DNA from 2 places in the Streptomyces sp. NBC_00234 genome. Region 2 is predicted to be linked to the other one. Evidence: riboswitches for the same ligand, from Rfam matches in the RefSeq annotation. Region 2 holds a riboswitch; the other holds the start of a gene.
The links. Region 2 has a riboswitch for S-adenosylmethionine ahead of OG230_RS09645 (aminotransferase class V-fold PLP-dependent enzyme). Riboswitches for the same ligand answer to the same signal wherever they lie in the genome.
Positions count from the first base shown of each region.

Region 1: another riboswitch for S-adenosylmethionine. It lies ahead of thrC (threonine synthase); the one in region 2 lies ahead of OG230_RS09645 (aminotransferase class V-fold PLP-dependent enzyme).

Region 1 covers NZ_CP108101.1:4,520,461-4,523,861, forward strand. Annotated here, with positions in the region: gene OG230_RS19920 (DUF7927 domain-containing protein) at 1-854, opposite strand, end outside; gene OG230_RS19925 (glucosyl-3-phosphoglycerate synthase) at 891-1,841, opposite strand; SAM riboswitch class I at 1,995-2,122, shown strand; gene thrC (threonine synthase) at 2,141-3,401, shown strand, end outside.
Region 2 covers NZ_CP108101.1:2,215,699-2,219,099, forward strand. Annotated here, with positions in the region: gene OG230_RS09640 (Lrp/AsnC family transcriptional regulator) at 1-103, shown strand, start outside; gene OG230_RS09645 (aminotransferase class V-fold PLP-dependent enzyme) at 185-1,561, opposite strand; SAM riboswitch class IV at 1,739-1,855, opposite strand; gene trpD (anthranilate phosphoribosyltransferase) at 1,939-3,003, opposite strand; gene qcrB (cytochrome bc1 complex cytochrome b subunit) at 3,126-3,401, opposite strand, start outside.

The DNA of each region.
Region 1 (3,401 bases), 2.3 Mb from region 2:
GCCCGGTAGAAGCCGTCCACGCCGATGGTCGTCGCGGGGGAGGTGGAGCGCTGGAGGACGTGGCCGCCGTAGACGTAGACGTTGCGTCGGTCGGGTGCGTACGTGTCGTCGGGGGCGTCGTAGGCGTAGACGACGGTGAGCGACCAGCCCGCGACGCAGCCCCGGCCGTTCGCGGCCCATAGGTCTCCGACGGCCACGGGGAGCGGGGCTCCGTCGCCCGTCATGCCGGTGAACGCGGCGGTGACGTCCGCCTCGCCCGTGTAGTAGTGCGGGCCGTTCGTGCTCGCCGGGTCCTGGACCAGGTGCTCGGGGGCGACCTTCGTGGGCGGGGCACCGGCCAGGCCGAGGGACGGGACGGCTTCGAGCGGCCCGCCGGGGGAGCCGGTCACGTCGGCGCCGGAGATGTCGCAGCGTGCCAGGGTGGCCCCGCTGGGCCCCCGGTAGGTGCCGTCGTTGCCGCCCCAGAAGAGCCGGGCGTAGGCGATCCGGGCGCCGGGCGGCACGGTGACCGCGCCGGTGCTCGACCCGTATCCGTCGGTGGTGCCCGCCGTGTTCAGGCGCCGCATCTCGAAGGTGTTGTTGTTGTCGCCGCCCTGGCCCCCTGCCGAGACCGCGCAGCGGGCGGCCAGGTCGGCGGGGGCCGTGGGGCAGCCCATGACGGTGTTGCCGATGGTCCGGAAATCGCCGTACAGCGACTCGTCGTACCGCTTCTCGAACGGGGCGACGACATCGGCGGCGGCCTGGGCGGGGGCGATCAGCCCGGTCGCCGCGGAGCTCAGCAGGGCCAGGGCTGCGGCGTATACGGGCAGTCGGCGCCTGCGGCGCAGAGCAGCCCTGGTGCGAGAGAAAGCCATAAAAGGGGAATCTATGTACTTTTATGACTAAATCGGTTACGCCGCGCGGCGGGACACGTACTCCGCGATCTCGCGCATCGGGGGCCGCTCCTCCGTGTCCACCGCATGGGTGAGGGGGACGAAGCCGCTCTCGCCCCGCTCGAACTGGGTGAGCGCGGGCCGCACCAGGTGGCCCCGGGAGAGCCGGAGCTGTGCGGTGCGGTAGATCGTCGCCGCCATCCGCCCCAGCGCCTGGCCGTCCTGGTGGCGGTGCCTGCGGACGCCGACGTCGACCTGGCCCAGCGCGTCCAGGCCCACCGTGTGCAGTGCGTCGATGAGCAGGCCCAGCTCCACTCCGTAACCGACGGGGAAGGGCAGCTGTTCGAGCAGGGAGCGCCGCACCGCGTACTCGCCGCCGAGCGGCTGGACGAATCCGGCCAGTTGGGGCCAGTGCAGATTGAGCAGGGGGCGCGCCACCAGCTCCGTGACGCGACCGCCCTGGCCGGTGGTGTTGCCCAGCGGGCGGTCGTACATCGCCTTCACGAACTGCACCGAGGGGTCGGTGAGCAGTGGCCCGATGGTGCCGGAGACGAAGTCGGCGGAGAAGTCCTTCAGGTCCGCGTCGACGAAGCAGACGATCTCCCCGCTCGTGACCAGGAGTGACCGCCACAGGACCTCGCCCTTGCCGGGGACCGCGGGTATCCGGGGCAGGATCGCGTCCCGGTGGACCACTCGGGCACCGGCTTCCGCGGCGACCCTCGCGGTGGCGTCGGTCGAGCCGGAATCGATCACGACCAGCTCGTCGACCAGCGGAACCCGTTCCATCAGCTCGCGCCGGATCGTCGTCACGATCGCGCCGACCGTCGCCTCCTCGTTGAGGGCGGGCAGGACGACACTGACGCTCGCGCGGTGCGGATCCCGTGTCCTGGCGGCTGCGAGACGATCCAGCGGGCGATCGGCAGCCGACCAGGAACGCCTGGTCAGCCAGCGTTCCACCTCTTCCAGCACGGTCGATACTCCCTGTATGTGATCCATCTCGCGGTTCGGACGACTATCTCAACAGTCCGAGGCTTCGGTTACAGTCTTGAACAACGCGGAAGGCCCTTGCATCTCGGGGTCCACCCGCCGACAAATGCCTGGATCGATGATCCAGTGCCACAGCGCTCATCCAGAGGGACTGAGGGAACGGCCCGTTGAAGTCCCGGCAACCCCCCCATCGACCGAGAGGTCACGGTGGGGAAGGTGCCAAATCCGTCTTGTGGCGAAATGCGCCATGAGGAAGATGAGGAGAAAGGGCCTCCGCCAGCATGGCTGTGCAGACTGATCTGACGAACACCCCTTCCACTGTGGACCTCGGTCCCGCCGCGGCGCTTTCCTGCCGCGAGTGCGGCGAGCGATTCGAGCTCGGTCCCCTTTTCGCCTGCGCGTCCTGTTTCGGGCCGCTCGAAGTGGCGTACGACCTGCCGAGCGGCTCCCCCGACGAGCTGAAGAAGCGCATCGAGGCCGGACCCAACAACATCTGGCGCTACGCGCCGCTGCTGCCGGTCCCCGCCGATGTCGCGGACAAGCCCAACATCAACCCCGGCTTCACCAAGCTGGTCAAGGCCGACAACCTCGCCCGCGAGCTGGGCGTCACCGGCGGTCTGTACGTCAAGGACGACTCCGGCAACCCGACGCACTCCTTCAAGGACCGTGTCGTCGCGATCGCCGTCGAGGCCGCCCGCGCCTTCGGCTTCACCACCCTGTCCTGCTCCTCCACCGGCAACCTCGCCGGTGCGGTGGGCGCCGCCGCCGCCCGTGCCGGCTTCCGGTCCTGCGTGTTCATCCCGCACGACCTGGAGCAGGGCAAGGTCGTCATGGCCGCGGTGTACGGCGGTGAACTGGTCGGCATCGAGGGCAACTACGACGACGTCAACCGCTTCTGCTCCGAGCTCATCGGTGACCCGCTCGGCGAGGGCTGGGGCTTCGTCAACGTCAACCTGCGTCCGTACTACGGCGAGGGCTCCAAGACCCTCGCGTACGAGATCTGCGAGCAGCTCGGCTGGCAGCTGCCGGACCAGCTCGTGATCCCGATCGCCTCGGGCTCGCAGCTGACGAAGATCGACAAGGGGCTCCAGGAGCTCATCAAGCTCGGTCTGGTCGAGGACAAGCCGTACAAGATCTTCGGTGCCCAGGCCGAGGGCTGCTCCCCGGTCTCGGTGGCCTTCAAGGCCGGTCACGACGTCGTGCGCCCCCAGAAGCCGAACACGATCGCCAAGTCCCTGGCGATCGGCAACCCGGCCGACGGTCCGTACGTGCTGGACATCGCCCGCCGTACCGGTGGCGCCGTCGAGGACGTGAACGACGAGCAGATCGTCGACGCGATCAAGCTGCTCGCGCAGACCGAGGGCATCTTCGCGGAGACCGCGGGCGGGGTGACGGTCGGCGTGACGAAGAAGCTGATCGAGGCGGGTCTGATCGACCCGACCCTGACCACCGTCGTCCTGAACACCGGTGACGGCCTCAAGACGCTCGACGCGGTGGCCGCGACCTCGCAGGCGACCGCGACGATCCGGCCGAGCCTGGACG
Region 2 (3,401 bases):
CAGCAAGATCCCGGGCGTCGAGGGGACGGACACGCACGTGGCGTTCCGTACGTACTCGCAGCACGACCTCGAAGCGGCCTTCGCGATCGGTCTCGACGCCTAGTCACACCGTCGGGAGTCGCGCGGCACGCAGCACTTCGGCCGGGTACGGGGATCCCCGTACCCGGCCGAAGTGCTGTGTCCGTCAGACCTGAGCCGTTCCGCGGTCCGGGACGCAGCGGCCGTCCTCCGTGCGGTACTTCCACTGGGCGCCCTCGCTGACCAGCTCCTTCACCGCCCGGACGAAGCGCTCGACGTGCTCGTCCGGCGTACCGGCCCCGAAGCTGACCCGGATCGCGTTGAGGGACCGCTCGCCCGGGCCGGCCTCCGGGGCGCCGCACTCGCCCGGGTCCTGCGGGTCGCTGCCCAGCAGGGTCCGCACCAGCGGGTGGGCGCAGAACAGTCCGTCGCGGACGCCGATGCCGTACTCCGCGGAGAGCGCCGCGGCGAAGTGCGAGCTGTTCCAGCCCTCGACGACGAAGGAGATCACGCCGACCCTCGGGGCGTCGTCGCCGAACAGCGAGAGCACCCTGACCTCGGGAACCTCGGCGAGTCCGGCACGGACCGCGGAGACGAGGCGCTGCTCGCGGGCGACGAGGCTGTCGAAGCCCGCCTCGGTCAGCGCCTTGCAGGCGGAGGCGATCGAGTAGACGCCGATGACGTTGGGCGAACCGGCCTCGTGGCGGGCCGCGGTGGTGTGCCACTCCACGTCCACGCCGCCGTCCGCGCGCCGGGCGACCTTGCGCGAGGCCCCGCCGCCGGCCAGGTACGGCTCCGCGTCCTGGAGCCAGTCGGCGCGGCCCGCGAGGACTCCGGAGCCGAAGGGGGCGTACAGCTTGTGTCCGGAGAAGGCGACCCAGTCGACGTCCAGCTCCGCGATGTCCACCGGGTGGTGGGGGGCGAGCTGCGCGGCGTCCAGCACGATGCGCGCGCCGTGGGCGTGGGCGGCGGCGGCCAGTTCCCTGACCGGCCACAGCTCGCCGGTGACGTTGGAGGCGCCGGTGACACAGACCAGTGCGGGCCCGTAGGGGTCGCGTCCGGCGAGCGCGCGCTCCAGGGTCTCGACGGCCTGCGCCGGGGTGCGGGGAGCATTGAGGTAGGTCACGCGGGCGTCGCGCCACGGCAGCAGCGAGGCGTGGTGCTCGGTCTCGTAGACGAACACCTCGCAGTCCGCGGGGATCGCGGCGGCGAGGAGGTTGAGGGAGTCGGTCGTCGAGCGGGTGAAGATCACCTGGTCGTCGGCCCGGCAGCCGAGGAACTCCGCGACCGTCGCGCGGCTGCTCTCGAAGAGGTCCGTGGAGAGCTGCGAGAGGTACCCGGCGCCCCGGTGGACGCTGCCGTAGTACGGGGCGTACGCGGCGACGTCGTCCCACACCCGCTGGAGCGCCGGGGCGCTGGCCGCGTAGTCGAGGGCGGCATACGTGACTTCGCCACCGGTAACGAGCGGAACGGTGACGTCCTTGCCCAGAACCGGCAGCGGGGCACAAACGGACTGGTCGAGGGCAGCGGCGGAGACAGACATGGCGAACTCCCGTAAAAGGCAGGCGAATTCCGCGTGCCGACGCGTTCGCGGCAACGCAGGAGAAGAAAGAAATGAGGGTGCGCGGAGAAGGGCGGGAAGGCCCTAACGCATTCGCTTGCTCACAAGAGGCTCCCTAGGGACCAGGACCCCGGGGGTTGGCATTCACAGATGCCGAGGGGCCCGCGCTTGCCGTAGACCTCGCTGCCTACGGCCTGGTCTTCACCCGGGGCACCCCGCCACGGACGGAGGGTTGCCGGACAGCGAGCCGGGGCCTATTCGCTGTCACTCATGACCTGCCCAGCATCTTGCCATACGCACGGACATGCGCAAGGGCGCGGTCCGCCATGCGGACCGCGCCCCGTGCGTACGGCGTCTGTTCAGGCGTTGCTGGCAGCCACCCAGCGCTCCAGCACCCGCTTGGCGGCACCGGAGTCGACGGACTCCCGGGCCCGGGCGATACCGGCGGCGATCTGCTCGTTCAGCGTGCCAGGCCCGCCGTCCAGGGCGACCAGCGCCGCCGCGGTGTTGAGCAGGACGGCGTCGCGTACCGGGCCGGTCTCGCCGTCCAGCAGCCTGCGGGCGACATCCGCGTTGTACGAGGCGTCGGCGCCGCGCAGGGCCTCCACCGGCACCAGCTCCAGGCCGACCTCGCGCGGGTCGAACGCCTCCTCGCGTACCGCGCCGTCCCGGACCACCCAGACCCGTGAAGTCGCCGTGGTGGTCAGCTCGTCGAGGCCGTCGTCACCGCGGAAGACCAGGGCGGAGTTGCCGCGGTCGGCGAGCACGCCCGCCACGATGGGCGCCATCCGGAGGTCGGCGACTCCGACGGCCTGGGCGCGCACCTGGGCCGGGTTGGTGAGCGGGCCCAGGATGTTGAACGTGGTCTGCGCGCCGAGCTCCTTGCGGGCCTTGGCCGCGTACCGCAGCGCGGGGTGGAACTTCACGGCGAAGCAGAAGGTGATGCCCGCCTCCTCCGCGACCTGGACGACCCGCTGCGGGGTGAGTTCGAGGTTGACGCCGAGCTTCTCCAGGACGTCGGACGCCCCGCTCGCCGACGAGGCGGCGCGGTTGCCGTGCTTGACGACCTTGGCGCCGGCACCCGCGATGACGATCGCCGACATGGTGGAGATGTTGACCGTCTTGGCCAGGTCGCCACCGGTGCCCACGATGTCGACCGTACGGCCCGGCACGTGGATGGTGTTGGCGTGCGCGTACATCGTCCGTACGAGTCCGGTGACCTCGTCGACCGTCTCGCCCTTGGCGCGCAGCGCGACGGCGAAACCGGCGATCTGCGCGTCGGTCGCCTCGCCGCTCATGATGCGATCCATCGCCCACGCGGTGTCGTCCGAGCTCAGGTCCTCGCCGCGCAGCAGGGGGTTCAGCACGCCCGGCCAGGAACGAGCCGCCACGCTGTCGCCGCCGTCCGGGGTCACAACGTTCATGGTCCGCTCCTGGGTCCACAGCCGATAAGGGGATGGCCTCTACCTTATCCAGCCCCGGGGGCGGCAAAGAGCCCCGTCCATTCGATGGACGGGGCTCTCGCCGTGGCGATCAGTTCAGGTGATCAGTGGTGGCCGTGGCCGCTGGTGATCTCCTTGTACTCCTCGGCAGTGGGCTTGGCGATCTGGTTGTCCTCGCCGTAGTAGCCCTTGCTGAGCTTGGCGCGCAGCTTCTCCAGGGGAGAGATCTTGCGCTTGACGCCGTTCTCGTCGACCGCCGGGCCGATCTCGGCCGGCTTGTACTGCTCGTGCGCGGTGAGCGTGTGCAGCTGACCGGGGCTGAGCGGCTCGTGGATCTCGACGAACTCACCGTGCGGCAGGCGCTTGATGATGCCGGACTC